One region of the Micromonospora sp. NPDC049580 genome, then DNA from elsewhere that is predicted to be linked to it. Evidence: riboswitches for the same ligand, from Rfam matches in the RefSeq annotation. Region 1 holds a riboswitch; the other holds the start of a gene.

Region 1 (10,510 bases):
TGCCGGTCAGCACCTCCGCCAGCGTCGCCGCGGTGCTCAGCGCGCCGCTGGTGAACTTCGAGGTGTTGTCGTTGATCCAGCCCTGCGCCTCGTTGATGTAGCGGTCGAGCTGGGTGTCGGACAGGTGCAACGGGCCGGTCTTCAGCCAGTTCTGGATCTGCCGGACGCCCTGCGAGGACTTCTCGCTCAGCTCCGGTACGCCCTGGATGAACTCGTTGACCACCAGGGTCAGCGTGCCGATGACGCCCGCCAGACCGCCGACCAGCACCACGGCCGTCGCCAGCGAACGGGGCAACCGGGCCCGCAGCAGCCAACCCACGGCCGGCGCGAGCAACGCCGAGAGCAGCAACGCGATGGCCAGCGGGATGATCACGATCCGGACCGTGCCGACGATCCGGAGCAGCGCCCACGCCACCACGCCGATCACGATCAGCCGCCAGCACCAGGCGGCGGCGATCCGCAGCCCGTGCGGCACGTCGGCGTCGTCCCGGCTGGACGTCGAGCTGTGCAGGTCCACCGGAGGCTCCGCGCCGACGACCGTGGCCTTCGCCGGAGCGGCGGGCCCGGGAACGGCCGGCGAGGCCACCCCGGCCGTCTCCGGCGCGTCGCTCGGCGTCTCCTGAGCCGCGCGAACCGACTCCTGTCCTGACCGGTAGGCGCGGCGCAGCCGCCCGCGTACCCGCTCGAAGCGGCTCAAGCGCACCTCCTGGCAGAAGAGTCGTCCGCCCACGGCGACAGGTCGGACAGCATACGTCCGTTCCCCACACCGTAGGGCAGTTCCGCCACACAATGCCCCGGACGGCCAGGGACGTAACCACCAGCGGCCGGTCCCCCGCGACACGGTAGCGTCTGCCCCGTGACCGCCGACCAGGATTTCGACTCCGGCCTGCCGATCCGCCTGCTGCACGACCGCGTGCTGGTACGCATGGACGGCAGCGAGGGCGAGCGCCGTTCCACCGCTGGCATCGTCATCCCGGCTACCGCCGCGGTCGGCAAGCGCCTCGCGTGGGCCACCGCCGTCGGCGTGGGGCCGAACGTCCGCGCCATCGTCTCCGGCGACCGGGTGCTCTTCGACCCGGACGAGCGTTCCGAGGTCGAGCTGCACGGCCGCGGGTACGTGCTGCTGCGGGAGCGCGACGTGCACGCCGTGGCCGCCGAGCGGGTCGAGAACGACTCCACCGGCCTCTATCTCTGACGCACCTCCCCTGGCCAGCGGGCGCCACCGCGCCGTTTGCCAGCCCGTGGCGTGGGAAGCCAGCCGGCGACCGTGGGCCCTGGGGAGGGACGATGCCGGTATTCGTGAAGAAACTGCTGGCCTGGGGCAGCGTCGCGTTCCTGATCTACTTCATGGCGTTCCGGCCGGACGGGGCCGCGCAGATGTTCAAGGGGATCGGAGCCGCGCTGATGGCGATGGCGCAGGGGCTCGGTGACTTCCTCACCACCCTGATGACCTGACCCCCGCCAGCGCCCGTCAGGAGTGACCGGGCGGCCACGGCGCCGGGGGGCGCAGGCCGTGCCAACCGGGCGGCGCGTAGCCCATGGGGGGCGGCGGCGGGGCGAGCACCACCGGGATCGGCACGACCGGCTCGTCGGGCGCTTCCACCGGCCGCTGCGTACCGTCCGGGAACCGCAGGTGGTAGCGGCTGCCGTCCCAGACACCCACCGGCGCCTGCGGGTCACGCCCCACGAAGAACGACCGGTGCGCGGTGATGGCCTCCAGCAGTTGCCGTTCCTCGGCAACCGCCCGCTCCCGGTCGGCGGGCTTACGGTCCAGACCACGAAGCGTCCCGTCGCGCAGCAGGGCCAGCCGCGTCGCGGCGAGCTGGTACCCGCGCATCGCCCGCACCCCGGCGTCGCCGGCGACCCGGCGTGCCCAGCTGCGGGCCGCGTGCCGGCGGCCCAGGCTGCTCAGGGCGGCCACCTCGGGCGGGCTCAGCCAGCCGGCGCGCACGTAGTCGGGCAGGGTCCGCTCGGTGAGCCGCCCCTCCCAGGCGCGCAGCCACACGGCCAGCCCGACCGTGCCGAAGAACACCGGCACCATCAGGCCCAGGAAGCCGTACAGCATGATCACCGCTTCGCCGGTGGCCTGGGTCAACGTCGGCAGCAGGTTCCACGTGCCGTGCAGCATCATCGCCAGCAGCAGGCCGGCGATGGGGGCGAGCACGCGGACCCGCCGGTCGGCCGTGCGCGAGGCGACACCGAGCCCGACACCTGTCATCGAGGTGAAGAGCGGATGGGCGAACCCGAACAGGAGGATCCGCACGATGAAGATGGCGATCACCTGCTGGGTGCCGGTCGCCGGGCCGTACCGGTCGGCGCCAGCCGCATAGCCGTACCCGCCCAGGTAGAGGATGTTCTCCACCATCGCGAAGCCGACCGCGGAGAGCCCGCAGTAGACCAGGCCGTCGGTTATCCCGGACCACTCCCGACGCCGGAACACCAGCAGCAGGATCGGACCGAGGGCCTTGGTCAGCTCCTCGATGAACGGCGCCACCAGCACGCCGGTCAGCGCCTCCGGCAGCCCCCAGTCGGCGAACCGCCCGGCGGCGAACTCGTTCACCTTCAGCGAGGCGGCGGTGGAGACGAACGCGCCCCAGGCGAAGCAGAAGATCAGGTATTTCAGCGGTTCCGGCTCGTACCGGTCGAGCCAGAGGAAGCAGGCGACCAGCACCGGCACCGGCAGGATCGCGGCGACCACCCCGATGAGCAGCGCGTCGAGGCCCAGCGACTGGCCGAGGGTGATGACCATGAAGACCGCGCACGCCGCGATGAACAGCACCACCCCGGCCAGCACCAGGAACCGCAGCCAAACCAGTCGGCGCGGCGGCATCCGGGGCGCCGCGACGACAGCCGGATCGGCGGGCGTGGGCGGCGACGGCAGGGGTGCACCGGGCGGGGTGTCGGCCATGCGGTCAGCGTAGCCATCCCCCGCCGGCTGGTCCGGTCGCATCCACAGCCGCTATGCTGCCGGCAGGTCACGAGCGCCAGCGTCAAGCCCCGGCTTGCTGGCCGGCAACCCTCGTCGAGTTCGCGGTGGGGTGCCCCGGGTGATGACCGGGCCCAGCCCGATCGGCGTGCTGGGCAAGCGCGGACCCCGTCCCGACACCGCACCCGGGGTCCCTGACCCCGGAGGTTCCGGCGTGTCCGTCACCCTCGTACCCTCGCTGCCCGCCCTGCCCACCGTCGCGCCCAGCCCGTTGGCGCCGCTCGACGTGCTCGGCGTACCCGGCGAGATCAACCTCGACTACGCGGCCACCGCGCCGTGCGCGCGGGCCGCGGCCGACGCGGTGACCGAACTGCTTCCCTGGTACGCCAGCGTGCACCGCGGCGCGGGAGCGCTGTCGCGGCGCTGCACCCTGGCCTACGAGCGGGCCCGGCAGACGGTCGGCGACTTTTTCGGCGCCCGCGCCGACGACCACGTGATCTTCACTCGGAACACCACAGACGCTCTCAACCTGCTGGCCCGGGCGCTGCCCGTCGGCACGACAGTCGTCACCTTCGCGGGCGAGCACCACGCCAACCTGCTGCCCTGGCCCCGCGGCTCGGTGCGCCTGTCGGTACCCGCCGACCCGGCCGGGGCGGTACGCGCTCTCGCCGCCGCCCTCACCGAGCTGCGCCGCGACAGCAACCCCGCGCTGCCGGTGCTGGTCGCCGTGACCGGGGCGAGCAACGTGACCGGGGAGCTGTGGCCGGTCGCCGAGCTGGCCCGGGTGGCCCACCGGCACAACGCCCGGATCGTCCTCGACGCCGCACAGCTCGCGCCGCACGCCCCGGTCGACCTGCACACGCTCGACGTGGACTACCTGGCCGTCTCCGGCCACAAGCTGTACGCCCCGTTCGGCGCGGGTGTGCTCATCGGCCGGGCGGACTGGCTGGACGCCGCCGCGCCGTACCTGGCCGGTGGCGGTGCCACCAGCCACGTCGGGCCAGCGACCCACGATGTGACCTGGGCGAACGGCCCGGCCCGACACGAGGGCGGCACTCCGAATCTGCTGGGCGCGGTGGCGCTGGCGGCGGTGTGCGCGGCGCTGGCCGACGCCGACCGGGTCGCGCTGGCCGCCCGTGAGCAGGCGCTGCTGGCCCGGCTGCGCGCCGGCCTCGCCGCCCTGCCGCACGTGGTGGAGTTGCGCACGTTCGGCCCCGACGCGCCCCGGGTCGGCATCGTCTCGTTCGTGGTCGCCGGCTGGGACTCCGCAGAGGTGGCCGAGGCCCGGACCGTGCGCCTGCTGCTCGCGCTCAGCCGACGGGCGGGGCGGTGGGTGGCTTCGGCGCCTCGCCCGGCTCGGCCGGTTCGCCGACCGGCCGTTCCTGCTCCCCGAAGGCCGTCCGGATCCACCGGTTCGCCTCCTCCTGCTCGACACCGGAGGCCACCAGCAGGTCACTCGCCGTGGTCCGGATCTGGGCGATCACGACACTGCCGGAGAAGCCGACTCCCGCCCCGTACGCCCGGCCGGCCTCGCTGACGGCCCGCAGCGAGCGCTCCCGTGCCTTCTGCGGCTCCTCGCCCGCCGCGAACTCGTGCTTGAGCAGCCGGACCGACTCGGCGAGGTGGCGGATCGCGTCCGGCATCGGGTCCGGCACCGGCTCGTCGTCCTCGATCAGGGTGACGGACCGGCGGATCAGCGTGCCGCTGTTGCGCATCGCGCGGTCGATCGGGTCGGCCGCCTCCGCGTAGTGGATCAGCTCGCCGCGGCGGTGCCAGCGGGCCGGCGACAGGGTGGCCGTCTCCTTCGCGCCCTCGATCGCCTCGCCCAGGGTGGCCAGCTCGTCCTTGTTGTTGCGCAGCCGCTCCAGCGCCCGCTGGATGCCGGCCCGGTCCCGGTCGCGCAGCCCGTCGGCGGTGGCGTCGAGCTGGGCGGCGAGCAGGTCCAGCGCCGGGCGGGCCGCCCGGTTGATCACCCGGAGCGGGTTCAGCGGCAACAGGACCGCCGTCACCAGCAACGCGATGCCGCCGCCGAGAAACGCGTCGACGAAGCGCGGGATCTCCAGGTTCTGGGTGGACGGGCTCAACGTCACGATCAGCACCGCCGTGGCCGCCGCCTGGATGACGATGGCCACGCTCGCCCCGGCGAAGATGGTGAGCAGGATCGCCACCGTGACCACCAGGCCGAGCTGCCACGCGCCGGTGCCGAGGAAGTAGATCAGGAGGTCGCCGACGAACACCCCGACGCCCACCCCGACGATCAGCTCGACGGTCCGGCGGAACCGTTGCCCGACCGACGCGGCAAGCGTGCCGACCGCGGAGATCGGCGCGAAGACCGGTTGCGGATTGCCGAGCACCTTGTGCGAGATGAGGTACGCCAGACCGGCCGCCAACCCGGCTTGGACGGCCAGCCCACCCGCCATCCGCACCCGGTGCAGCCGGTCGTGCAGGGTGGCCCGGCCGCGGTGCCGCAGTTGCTCGGTGGCCTCGGCGATGCGCGCCCCGTCGACGTCCACCAGGCCCTCACGCAGCGGGGTACGCCGCACCATCGGAGGTCTTCTGTCCCGGGCCACCGCCATGGGCGCGACTACCCGTGGCGGGCCCCCTGAATCCTCCCGCCCGCGTGCGGCGCACGGATGCGGCAGACTCGGGCGGTGGCCGATCTGCTGGACCGGTGGCGGGCGGCGGCCCGCGACGCCGGGGCGGGACCCGACGAGCGCTCCACCCGGGCCGGGGAGGAGCTGCTCGCCCGGTGGCGGGAGCCGCACCGGCACTACCACACGGTGGCGCACCTGAGCGTCGTCCTCGATGTGGTGGACCGGCACGCCGCGCTGGCTGACCGGCCCGACCTGGTCCGGTTGGCCGCCTGGTGCCACGACGCGGTCTACGACCCGCGGGCCCCGGGCGACACCAACGAACGGGACAGCGCCGCGCTGGCCGGGAACCTGCTCACCGGGCTCGGAGTGCCGGCGCCCGCGGTGGCCGAGGTGCGCCGGCTGGTCCTGCTCACCGCCGGGCACGCCGTGGCGCCCCGCGACCGGAACGGCGCCCTGCTCTGCGACGCGGACCTCGCCGTGCTGGCCGGGCCGCCGGCCGCCTACGACCGCTACGCGGCGGCGATCAGGCGGGAGTACGCGCACGTGCCCGAGTCGGCCTTCCGAGCTGGACGGGCCACCGTGCTCACCGGGCTGCTGGCGCTGCCCGCGCTGTTCCGGCTGCCGCCGCTCGCCGACCGGTGGGAGCGGCCGGCCCACGACAACCTGCGCCGTGAGCTGGCCGCACTCACCGGGCCGCCGACGATCCCGGCGTGACCAGGTGTTTCGGGCGACGCAGTCCGGCGTCGCGCAGCAACCGGACGAGTTCCCGGCTCGGCACCACCCGGGCCCCGAGCCACACCGCCGCCGCGAACCGGTCGGCCGGGATGTCGTAGTGGTCCCGGTCGAAGCCGCGCCGGGGTGCGCCCAGCGCCTCGGCGAAGGCGTGCAACTCGGCGTAGGAGACGTCGCTGATCAGGTGCGACCAGAGTCGACCGCGCCACGGCCAGGCCGGCCGGTCCAGGTAGAGCATGGTGCCCAAGCTAGCCCGCGTTGATGATCGGTGGTCGGCGACCTAGCCTCGGCGGCATGGCCCCCACCGGACTTCTCGACGACCTGCGCGCCGCTCTGGGCGAGAACGCCGTGCTCACCGACCCGGACCTGCTACGCCTGCACCAGCGCGACGAGGCCGACCTCTGCGCCGCCGGCGTCCCCCTCGTGGTGACCCGCCCGCGCAGCACCGAGCAGGTGGTGGCGGTGATTCGGGCGGCGGCCCGGCACGGCGTACCGGTGGTGCCGCAGGGCGCGCGGACCGGGCTGGCCGGCGCGGCGAACGCGGTGGACGGTGCGGTGGTGATCAGCACCGTCGCGATGGACGAGATCCGGGAGATCGACCCGGTGGGCCGTATCGCGGTGGTCCAGCCCGGCGTGGTCAACGCCGCGCTCGCCGCGGCGGTCGCCAAGCAGGGTCTCTGGTACCCGCCGGACCCCGGCTCCTGGGAGTCGTCCACGATCGGCGGCAACGTGGCCACCAACGCCGGCGGCATGTGCTGCGTGAAGTACGGCGTGACCACCGAGTACGTGCTCGGCCTGGAGGTGGTGCTCGCCTCCGGCGAGGTGCTGCGCACCGGGCGGCGTACCGCCAAGGGGGTGGCCGGCTACGACCTGACGCGGCTCTTCGTCGGCTCGGAGGGCACCCTCGGGGTGATCACCGAGGTGACCGTGGCGCTGCGGCCGGCCCCGGCCGACTCGCTGACCCTGGTGGCGGTCTTCGGCTCCACGGCGGCGGCCGGCACGGCGGTGGCCCAGATCGCCGCGCGGGGCCTCACGCCCAGCATGCTGGAACTGCTGGATCAGACCCACCTGCGGGCGATCGAGGCGTACCAGCCGATGGGGCTGCGGACCGACGCGCAGGCCCTGTTGCTGGCCGCCGCCGACACCGGCAGCCGGGCGGGCGACGACCTGGCGGCCCTGGCGCAGGTGTGCGAAGCGGCCGGCGCCGAGGAGGTCTACGCGGCCACCGACGCGGTGGAGGCGGCGGCGTTGTTGCAGGCTCGCCGCCTCGCCCACCCGGCGATGGAGAAGTTCGCCGCCGACACCCACCCCGGTGGCAGCGGTGGCCTGGTGATCGACGACGTGGCGGTGCCGCGGGGCGCGCTCGCCGCGCTGCTGGACGGGGTGGCCCGGATCGCGGCGGACTGCGACGTGCCGATCGGTGTGGTGGGGCACGCCGGGGACGGCAACATGCACCCGAACATCGTCGTCGACCGCGCCGACCCGGCGAGCGTTGAGCGGGGCCGGCGGGCGTTCGACGAGATCATGCGGCTCGGTCTCGACCTGGGCGGCACCTGCACCGGCGAGCACGGGGTGGGGCTGCTCAAGCGGGACTGGCTGGCGGCCGAGATCGGCCCGGTCGGCGTCCGGGTGCACCAGGCCATCAAGGCGGCACTGGACCCGGCCGGCCTGCTCAACCCGGGCAAGGTGCTCTGAGGGGCTGCTTCAGCCCTTGACTTCGGCGGGCGTCGCCTGGGTGAGCAGCAACAGGACCTCCCCCGCCACCGCCGGGCGTTCCTCACCCGGGCAGTCCTGCGAGGTGATCAGCCCGGACGAGGTGAGCAGGCTGGACGTCAGCGCGTCGATACAGGTGGTCCGGTACCGCCGGACCTGGTCGGTCTCCTCGGCGAGCCGGGGGTCGGCGAGCAGCACCTGAAGGCGTTCGGTCTGCTCCGCGGCCAGCCTGCCCCGGGAGGTGACTCCGTCGCCGGCACAGTCGAGGCACTGCCACGAGCCGTCCCGCTCGACGCTCAACGTGCGCAGCGGGGCGTCGGCGCCGAGCCGTTGGATCAGGCTGACCTGGCCCGCGGCGACCGTCGTCGGGATCTCGGGTGCCGGCACACCGGCCGCCGAGCCGGCCGGCGGTTGGGCGACCGGCGTCTCGGCGTCATCGCGGCCGAAGAGCGAACACCCGGCCAGGGCGACGGCGAGCACCAGGGCAAGCAGCGGGGTGAGGAGACGGGGGCGCGCGCGGTACAGCACGCGCGGAAACCTACCCCACCGTAGGTAGCGTTCGAAACCACCATCCGGGCCGGTATCGATAGTTACCACCCGGTAACGTCACTTTTCGGTCCTCGTGGCGTGGGGCGCAGCTCCGCCTGGTCGTCGTCACCCCGATCCGCCGCGTAACCCCGTACGTCCGGTACGCCGAGTCTGGCCGCGTCCGCCCCGGCGTCGTCCGGCATCAGTTGGGACTGCCGCTCCGCCTCCACCCGCGCGCGGTAGTGCTCGACCTCGCGGGCGCTCCTCGCCGCGTCCCACCCGAGCACCGCACCCATCAGCTCGGCGGTGTGCTCGGCCGACTCCAGGCCACGGTGGCTGGTCTCGAAGGAGATCCGGGTCCGTCGGGTCAGCACGTCCTCCAGGTGCAGCGCGCCCTCGGCCCGCGCCGCGTAGGCGACCTCCGCCGCCAGGTATTCGGGAGCACCGGCCAGCGGGGACGCCAGCAGCGGATCGACGTCGATCAGCGCCAGCAGGTCGAGCGTGAGGGTGCCGTACCGCTCCAGCAGGTGCTCCACCACGCCCACCGGCACGCCGTGCCGGCGGGCCAGGTCGGCCCGGTCGCGCCACATCGCCGGGTAGCCGTCCGCGCCGAGCAGCGGCAGGTCGGCGGTACGCGACGCGCGGGCGCCACCCAACCGGCGTACGGCCCGGTCGACCACGTCGGACGCCATCACCCGGTACGTCGTGTACTTGCCGCCGGCGACCAGCAGCAGCCCGAGCATCGGCTCGAACACGGCGTGCTCGCGGGAGAGCTTCGACGTGGAGTCGGCCTCACCGGCCAGCAACGGCCGCAGCCCGGCGTAGACGCCCTCGATGTCGGCGGTGGTCAACGGCCGGTCCAGCACGGTGTTGACCTGCTCCAACAGATAGTCGATGTCGCTGGCCGAGGCCGCCGGGTGGGATCTGTCCAGGCGCCAGTCGGTGTCCGTGGTGCCGATGATCCAGTGCCCGCCCCACGGGATGACGAAGAGCACCGACCGTGCCGTCCGCAGGATGAGCCCCGTCTCGCCGGTGATCGCCGAGCGGGGCACCACCAGGTGCACCCCCTTCGAGGCGCGCACCCGGACGCCGGGCCGCAGGCCCACGTCGTTGAGCATCCGGGACATGTCGTCGCTCCACACACCGGTGGCGGCGATGACCGTGCGGGCCTGCACCTCGAACTCGGCGTCCGGGGACCCGGCCGGCGCCTCCAGGTCACGGACCCGTACGCCGGTGACCTCCCGCGCCTGCCGGATCAGCCCGACGGCACGGGTGCTGCTGACCACGGTGGCGCCGAGGCTCGCCGCGGTGCGGGCCAGGGTGACGACCAGCCGGGCGTCGTCGACCTGCCCGTCGTAGTAGCGGATCGCCCCGGCCAGCGCGTCGGCCCGCAGGCTCGGGAAGATCCGCCGGGCCCCCTCCCGGGTCAGGTGCCGGTGCAGCGGCATGCCCCGACCACCGCCGAAGAGACCGGCGAAGGCGTCGTACGTGGCCACGCCCGCGCCGTAGTACGAGCGGCGGAAGATCCGGGCGGGCAGGTCCCGCAGGCCCCGGCCGGCCGGCAGCGGCACCAGGAACGGCACCGGGCGGACCAGGTGCGGCGCGAGCCGGGTCGCCAGCAGGCCCCGCTCGGTCAGCGCCTCGTGGACCAGGTGGAACTCCAACTGCTCCAGGTAGCGCAGCCCACCGTGGATGAGCTTGCTGGATCGGCTCGACGTGCCCGAGGCGAAATCGCGCGCCTCGACCAGGGCCACCTTCAGGCCTCGGGACGCCGCGTCCAGGGCGGCGCCGGCACCGGTCACCCCGCCCCCGATGACCAGCACGTCGAAGCGCTCGGCGCGGAGTCGGCGCAGGTCGGCCGTACGGCGGACCGGCGAGAGCTGACCGGCGACGGATCGGGAGATGTTGGGGTCACGCACCCATCCACCGTAACCGCCGCGGAAGCGTGTCAACATTCGCGGCCCGCCCCGCCTCGCCTCCGACTCACGTCGACCGCCCGCAGACCTTGGACAGTTTC
Region 2 (5,741 bases), on a different contig from region 1:
GACCTGGGCGTTCCTGCGCACCTCCTGCGTGCTGGGCGTGCCGGTGCCCGGCATCAACGGTCTCGTGCTCACCCTGCCACCGGGCCCGGCCCCGGACGACCGGCCCCTGTCCGAGCTGCACGCCGCGACGGTGCGCGCCGTGCCCACCGGTGGCCCGCTGCCCTACCAGGAGCGGGCCTGCCTGCTGCCGGAGCCGGCGTCGAGAACGCACCGCATGCCGACGTACGCCGGCGCAATGGACCTGACCGCCGCGGCGCCGGTGCGTACGCTGCGGCTGCCGTCGCCCCGCCGGCCGCTGAGCACCACCGGCCGGGGCGTGCTGCTGCTCTACGAGGCCCGGCACGCCATGGGCCGGCACGTCGCGAGCGCGCCGGTGCGCGACGCCGCGTACTGGGATTCCGAAGCGGCGTTGAACGTCTTCGAGTTCACCCTGCTGGAGCGGGTCGCCGGGCGGCACTACCAGGAGGCGGTGGCCGCCTACCTTCAGGCGCTGCGCCGGGAGGGCGACCTGCTCACCCGCCCGCACAAGGTGCTCGACCGGCGCCGGCGCAAGGCGCTCTCGCTGGCGTTCGGCGGGCTGGACGACGAGGAGCTGCACCTGTGGGCGTCGGTCGCGTACCGCAACGCCATCCTGGAGCTGCTCGGCGACCTGAAGGTGTTCGCGGTGCACCTGCGCCTCCAGGCCGGCTGAGCGGTCGTCTCAGAGCACCTGGGCGAGGAAGCGGCGGAGCCGGGGATGCTCGGCGCCCTCGAAGATCCTCTCCGGCGGGCCGGCCTCCAGCACCACACCCCGGTCCATGAAGGCGACGGTGTCGGCGACGTGCCGGGCGAAGCCCATCTCGTGGGTGACCACCACCATCGTCATTCCGGCGGCGGACAGGTCGGCCATCACCCCGAGCACCCCCTTGACCAGTTCCGGGTCGAGCGCCGAGGTGGCCTCGTCGAAGAGCATCACCTCGGGCCGCAGCGCCAGCGCCCGGGCGATCGCCACCCGCTGCTGCTGACCACCGGAGAGCTGCGCCGGCCGGGCATCGGCCTTGCCGGCGAGCCCCACCAGCTCCAACTGGGCGCGGGCGACGGCCACCGCCTCGTCCTCGCCGAGCTTGCGCAGCCGGCGCAGCGCCAGGGTGACGTTGCGCAGCACGCTCATGTGCGGGAAGAGGTTGAACTGCTGGAAGACCATGCCCACCCGCTGGCGCAGCGCGTCCGGATCGTCGCGCAGGACACTGCGCCCGTCCAGCAGCACGTCGCCGCGGTCGGGCTCGATGAGCCGGTTGAGGGTACGCAGCAGAGTGGACTTCCCCGACCCGGACGGCCCGATCACGCAGGCCGTCCCACCGCGCTGCACGGTCAGGTCGACGCCGCGCAGCACGCGGTTCGGCCCGAAGGCCAGGTGGACGTCGCGCGCCTGGAGGCTGACCGAGGTGGTGGTCGCGGTGGTGGTCATCGCCGGTCTCCTTCCGGGGCCCCGGTCAGCGCCGGGTCGTCCTCGTCCTCGTCGTCGGCGGGTGCGGTGGCCGGCCGGCCGTGGCGCAACCGCCGGTCGATCGCGTTCACGACGTGCGTCAGCGGGACGGTCAACGCCAGGTAGAAGAGCCCGGCGAGCAGCAACGCGGACTCGTTGCCGGTGGTGGCCGCATAGTCCTGCCCGATGCGGAACAGCTCCCGCTGGCTGGCCACCAGGCCGAGGAAGTAGACCAGGCTGGAGTCCTTGATCAGCGCGATGAGCTGGTTGACCCAGGCGGGCAGCACCCGCCGGATGCCCTGCGGGATGATCACCAGCCGCATCGCGTCGGCCCAGGAGAAGCCGAGTGCCCGCGCGCCCTCCAACTGGGCCGCCTCCACCGACTGGATGCCGGAGCGGAAGATCTCCCCCATGTACGCCGCCGCGATCAGCGACAGCGCGAGGATGCCCAGCGGGTACGGGTCCGGTCCCCAGACCTGCATGCCGAACGGTGCCAGCCCGACGCCGATCAGCAGGATCGTCGCCGCGGCCGGCAGCCCTCGGAAGACGTCGGTGTAGACGCGGGCCGGCCAGCGCAGCCACCGGCTGCGGGAGATGCCGGCCACGGCCAGCAGCAGGCCGAACACCGTCCCGAGCAGGGCGGCGGAGACCGCCAGGATCAGCGTGTTGGGCAGCCCGACGGTCAGCATCTCGGGCAGCGCCTCGCGCATCGCGTCGGCGTCGAAGAAGGTCTCCCACAGGGTGCTCAACGGATCCATCGGTCGCCTCTCCTACCGCCCCGCTCGCTCGTCACCGGTTCAGGACGCGGCCGACGCCGACGCCGACGGCGCCGCCACGGTGCCGCTGCCCGGGGTGAAGTCCGCCGGGATCGGGCGGCCCGGGTAGTACTGGGCCTGCAACCGGCTCCAGGTGCCGTCGGCGATCACCTCGTCGAGGCCCTTGTTCAGCGCCTCGCGCAGCTTGTCGCTGCCCTTGGCCACGGCGTACGCGGTCGGCGCCGGGCTGAGCTGCTTGGCCGCCACGGTGATCTTGCCGTTGCTGTCGGCGGCCGACTTCTCGCCGATCTCCGCCGGGGCGATCCACGCGTCGGCGGTGCCCGCCTTGAGCTGGTTGAGCGCGCCGTTGTAGTCCGGCACCCGCACCGGGTCGAGCTGCTTGCCGGTGGCGTAGTCGTCCTGGACGGTGCCCTGCACCACCACGACCCGCTTGCCGGCGAGCTGGTCGAACCCGGTGATCGGCGAGCCGGCCGGCACGTCCAGCCCGAAGTAGCCGAAGTCGTAGCCGTTGCCGAAGTCGACTGTCTTCTTCCGCGCCTCGGTGATCGTGATCGAGGAGCTGCCGACGTCGAACTTGTGGTTGTTGACCTGGGAGAGCAGCGCGGAGAAGTCGGTGCCGACGAACTCGACCTTCAGGCCGAGCTTGCCGGCGACCGCGGTCAGCAGGTCGTTGTCGAAGCCGGTGAACTTACCGTCCTTGAGGTACACGTTCGGTGGGGCGTCGGTCAGCGTGCCGGCCCGCAGCACGCCGGCCTGCGCCAGGCCGTACGGATTGCCGGCGGTGTCGTTCGAGGCGTCGTCGGTGCCGCAGGCGGTCAGCGCGCCGGCAACCACAAGGGCCGCCCCAACGGCAACGGCACGGCTCAAGCCAGAAGAAAATCGCACGGGTGTCTCCAAAAGGGTGTGTCGACCCGGTCGATCGTGAAGTTGTTGCCCCGACACGCCGGTCGGGCGGGCAACAACGTCATGATCGACGCGAGGGTGGGGTGGGCGTGGTGCGCCCGGGGGAGGGAGGGGAGGGGAGGGGTTAGCGCGTGGGGTGGTGGTTACACGCCGCGCTGCACATTCGCATCAGGTCCACGTGGCGACGCCGGGTCAGGGGCGGCGTGAGCCGACCGGCCGGTGGCGTGGGGCTGAGAATGCGCATACGGTCTCCCGGGTCTGTTGCTGACCTGGGTGCCAGGCCACGCTTGCGCCGGCGTCCTGCCGGTGCCTGGTCTTCACCCGGGGCACCCCACCGCGGAGGAGGGTTGCCGGCCAGCGAGCCGGGGCTTCGCGCTGGCACTCATGACCTGCGCCGAGGCTAGCAGCTCCCACCTGTGGATCGTCCAGCCGTTATGACCACGCTCACCACCGGTGACGGTTCGACCGGCAGGTCAACCGGCGTGCACGTGCGGCCGGCGGCGCGGGTCGGGCTCTTGGCGACGCAGGATCTCCCGGGTGACCGAGGCGATGGCGCCCTGCCCGAACGCCAGGTAGCGCAGGAGGTTGCGACCCGGGCCACCCTCGCTCCATTCGAAGTAGATGTGTGGGCGTCGCCTGCTCCGGTCGCGGATCTCCAACAGCAGGGCGGCGAGCGCGGTGGGCACCGAGGAGCCGGTCAGGCTGAGCACCGGGTAGCTGTCGTGCGCCACGCTGCCGCGCACCGGCAGCTCGGTCTCGAAGTCCGACGGGTCGGTGACGTGGACCTCGACGAAGATGACGTCGCTGTCGTCGGGGAAGTCGTTGTCCGCCATGGTCTGTGCCAGCTTGGCGCGGTATTCGGCCGGGTCGCGGCGGTCCGGCTCGTGCGCGATGAGGCGGATCCGACGGGTGGCACGCTCGTCGATCATCCGGGCGGCGGTCGGATCCAGCTCGACGTGGTCGACTCGCACCTCGTAGGCCCGTACGAGCCGGGACAGCACCGACACCAGGATCATCCCGCCGATGAAACACGCGGCGATCTTGACGCCGTCGGGGCGTTCCACGACGTTCGCCAGGGTGGTGTAGACGAAGATCAGCGCGATGGCCCCGAAGGCGTACATCCGCCCCCGCTGCCGCCGTCGTCGCGCCGCGAGGGTCACGGCCGTCGCCGCCGAGGTGATCAACACCAGGACCCCGGTGGCGTACGCGCCGCCCTGCGCGTCCACGCTGGCGGAGAAGATCACCGTGATCAGGAATGCCACCGAGGTGAAGACCAGCACCAGCGGCCGGACCGCCCGCGCCCAGGTAGGGGCCATACCGTAGCGCGGCAGATACCGGGGTACGAGATTGAGCAGCCCGGCCATCGCCGACGCGCCCGCGAACCACAGGATCCCGATCGTGGACAGGTCGTAGACCGTGCCGAAAACGCCGCCGAGGTGCTGGTGCGCCAGGTAGGCCAGCGCCCGGCCGTTCGCCGGCCCGCCCGGCCTGAACGCCTCCGGCGGGATCAGCACGGTGGTGGTCACACTGCTGGTGATCAGAAAGACGCTCATCGTCGCGGCGGCGGTGGTGAGCAGCCGCCGCGCCCCCCGGATCCGGCCCAGCGGCCGGTCCTCCGAGTCCTCGCGATCCCCCCGGATGTGCGGCATCACGGCCACCCCGGTCTCGAAACCGGACAGGCCCAACGCCAGCTTCGGGAACACCAGCAGGGACAGCCCGACCACCAGCAGGGGATCGCCGTGCCCGGTGCTCAGCGCGGTGGTCCAGTCCCCGACCGCGCTCGGGTGGGTCACCACCCGCCACAGCGCGTCGGCGATCACCACCGCGTTCAGCGCCAGGTAGACCGCGACCAGGACGACGGCGATCCCGATGGCCTCGCCGAATCCCTTGAGGAACACCGCGCCCAGCAATGCCACCAGCAGCAGCGTGATGGCCACCTCGTGTCCCTTGAGCCCGCTCGGCCAGAACGGGTTCTCGTCGAGGTGGGCGGTCGCGTCCGCCGCCGAGAGGGTGATGGTGATGATGAAGTCGGTGGCCGCGAAACCGAGCAGCACCAGCACCAACAGCTTGCCCGGCCAGTAGCTCAGCAGGCGTACGAGCATCGCGATCGAGCCCTCACCGTGCGGGCTCTCCACCGCCACCCGCCGGTACACCGGCAGCGCGCCCAGCAGCGTCACCAGCACCAGCACCAGCGTCGCCACCGGCGACAGCGCCCCGGCCGCGAGCGCCGCGATGCCCGGCTGGTAGCCCAGCGTCGAGAAGTAGTCGACACCGGTCAGGCACATCACCTTCCACCACGGGTGGTGCCGATCCTCGGGCGGGCGGCCGCCCGGCCCGGAACGCCGCGCGGCCCGCTCCGTACCGCCGTCGAGCAGCCAACCGCGCAGCCGCCCGGCGCGCCTGTTGCCCTGCACCGGCGCTTCCCCCGTCCTCCGCCCATGGTCACCGCGAGTATCCGCCCGGCCACACGCGCCCGTCCCCAGGTACGCCGAACCCGCCCGTACCGGGTGGGGACGGCCGGCGAGTCGGAGGGTTTCGGCCCGGGGGCAGGGGGGATGCAGCGCCTCCGGCGCGCCTCGCACCGAATCGTCCGGTCG

What was found. Region 1 has a riboswitch for S-adenosylmethionine ahead of AB0J68_RS15570 (aminotransferase class V-fold PLP-dependent enzyme). Riboswitches for the same ligand answer to the same signal wherever they lie in the genome.
Region 2: another riboswitch for S-adenosylmethionine. It lies ahead of AB0J68_RS12000 (ABC transporter substrate-binding protein); the one in region 1 lies ahead of AB0J68_RS15570 (aminotransferase class V-fold PLP-dependent enzyme).

What each region holds. Positions count from the first base shown of each region.
Region 1 is NZ_JBFAPG010000161.1:750-11,259, forward strand. Features, by position in the region: gene AB0J68_RS15550 (AI-2E family transporter) at 1-697, opposite strand, end outside; gene AB0J68_RS15555 (co-chaperone GroES) at 857-1,195, shown strand; gene AB0J68_RS15560 (hypothetical protein) at 1,288-1,455, shown strand; gene AB0J68_RS15565 (PrsW family intramembrane metalloprotease) at 1,472-2,950, opposite strand; SAM riboswitch class IV at 2,974-3,094, shown strand; partial or broken gene AB0J68_RS15570 (aminotransferase class V-fold PLP-dependent enzyme) at 3,174-4,205, shown strand; gene AB0J68_RS15575 (FUSC family protein) at 4,237-5,472, opposite strand; gene AB0J68_RS15580 (metal-dependent phosphohydrolase) at 5,578-6,234, shown strand; gene AB0J68_RS15585 (DUF4031 domain-containing protein) at 6,206-6,490, opposite strand; gene AB0J68_RS15590 (FAD-linked oxidase C-terminal domain-containing protein) at 6,547-7,947, shown strand; gene AB0J68_RS15595 (hypothetical protein) at 7,957-8,493, opposite strand; gene AB0J68_RS15600 (glycerol-3-phosphate dehydrogenase/oxidase) at 8,556-10,397, opposite strand.
Region 2 is NZ_JBFAPG010000105.1:7,561-13,301, reverse strand. Features, by position in the region: gene AB0J68_RS12015 (hypothetical protein) at 1-691, shown strand, start outside; gene AB0J68_RS12010 (amino acid ABC transporter ATP-binding protein) at 701-1,447, opposite strand; gene AB0J68_RS12005 (amino acid ABC transporter permease) at 1,444-2,223, opposite strand; gene AB0J68_RS12000 (ABC transporter substrate-binding protein) at 2,263-3,108, opposite strand; SAM riboswitch class IV at 3,423-3,534, opposite strand; gene AB0J68_RS11995 (amino acid transporter) at 3,618-5,558, opposite strand.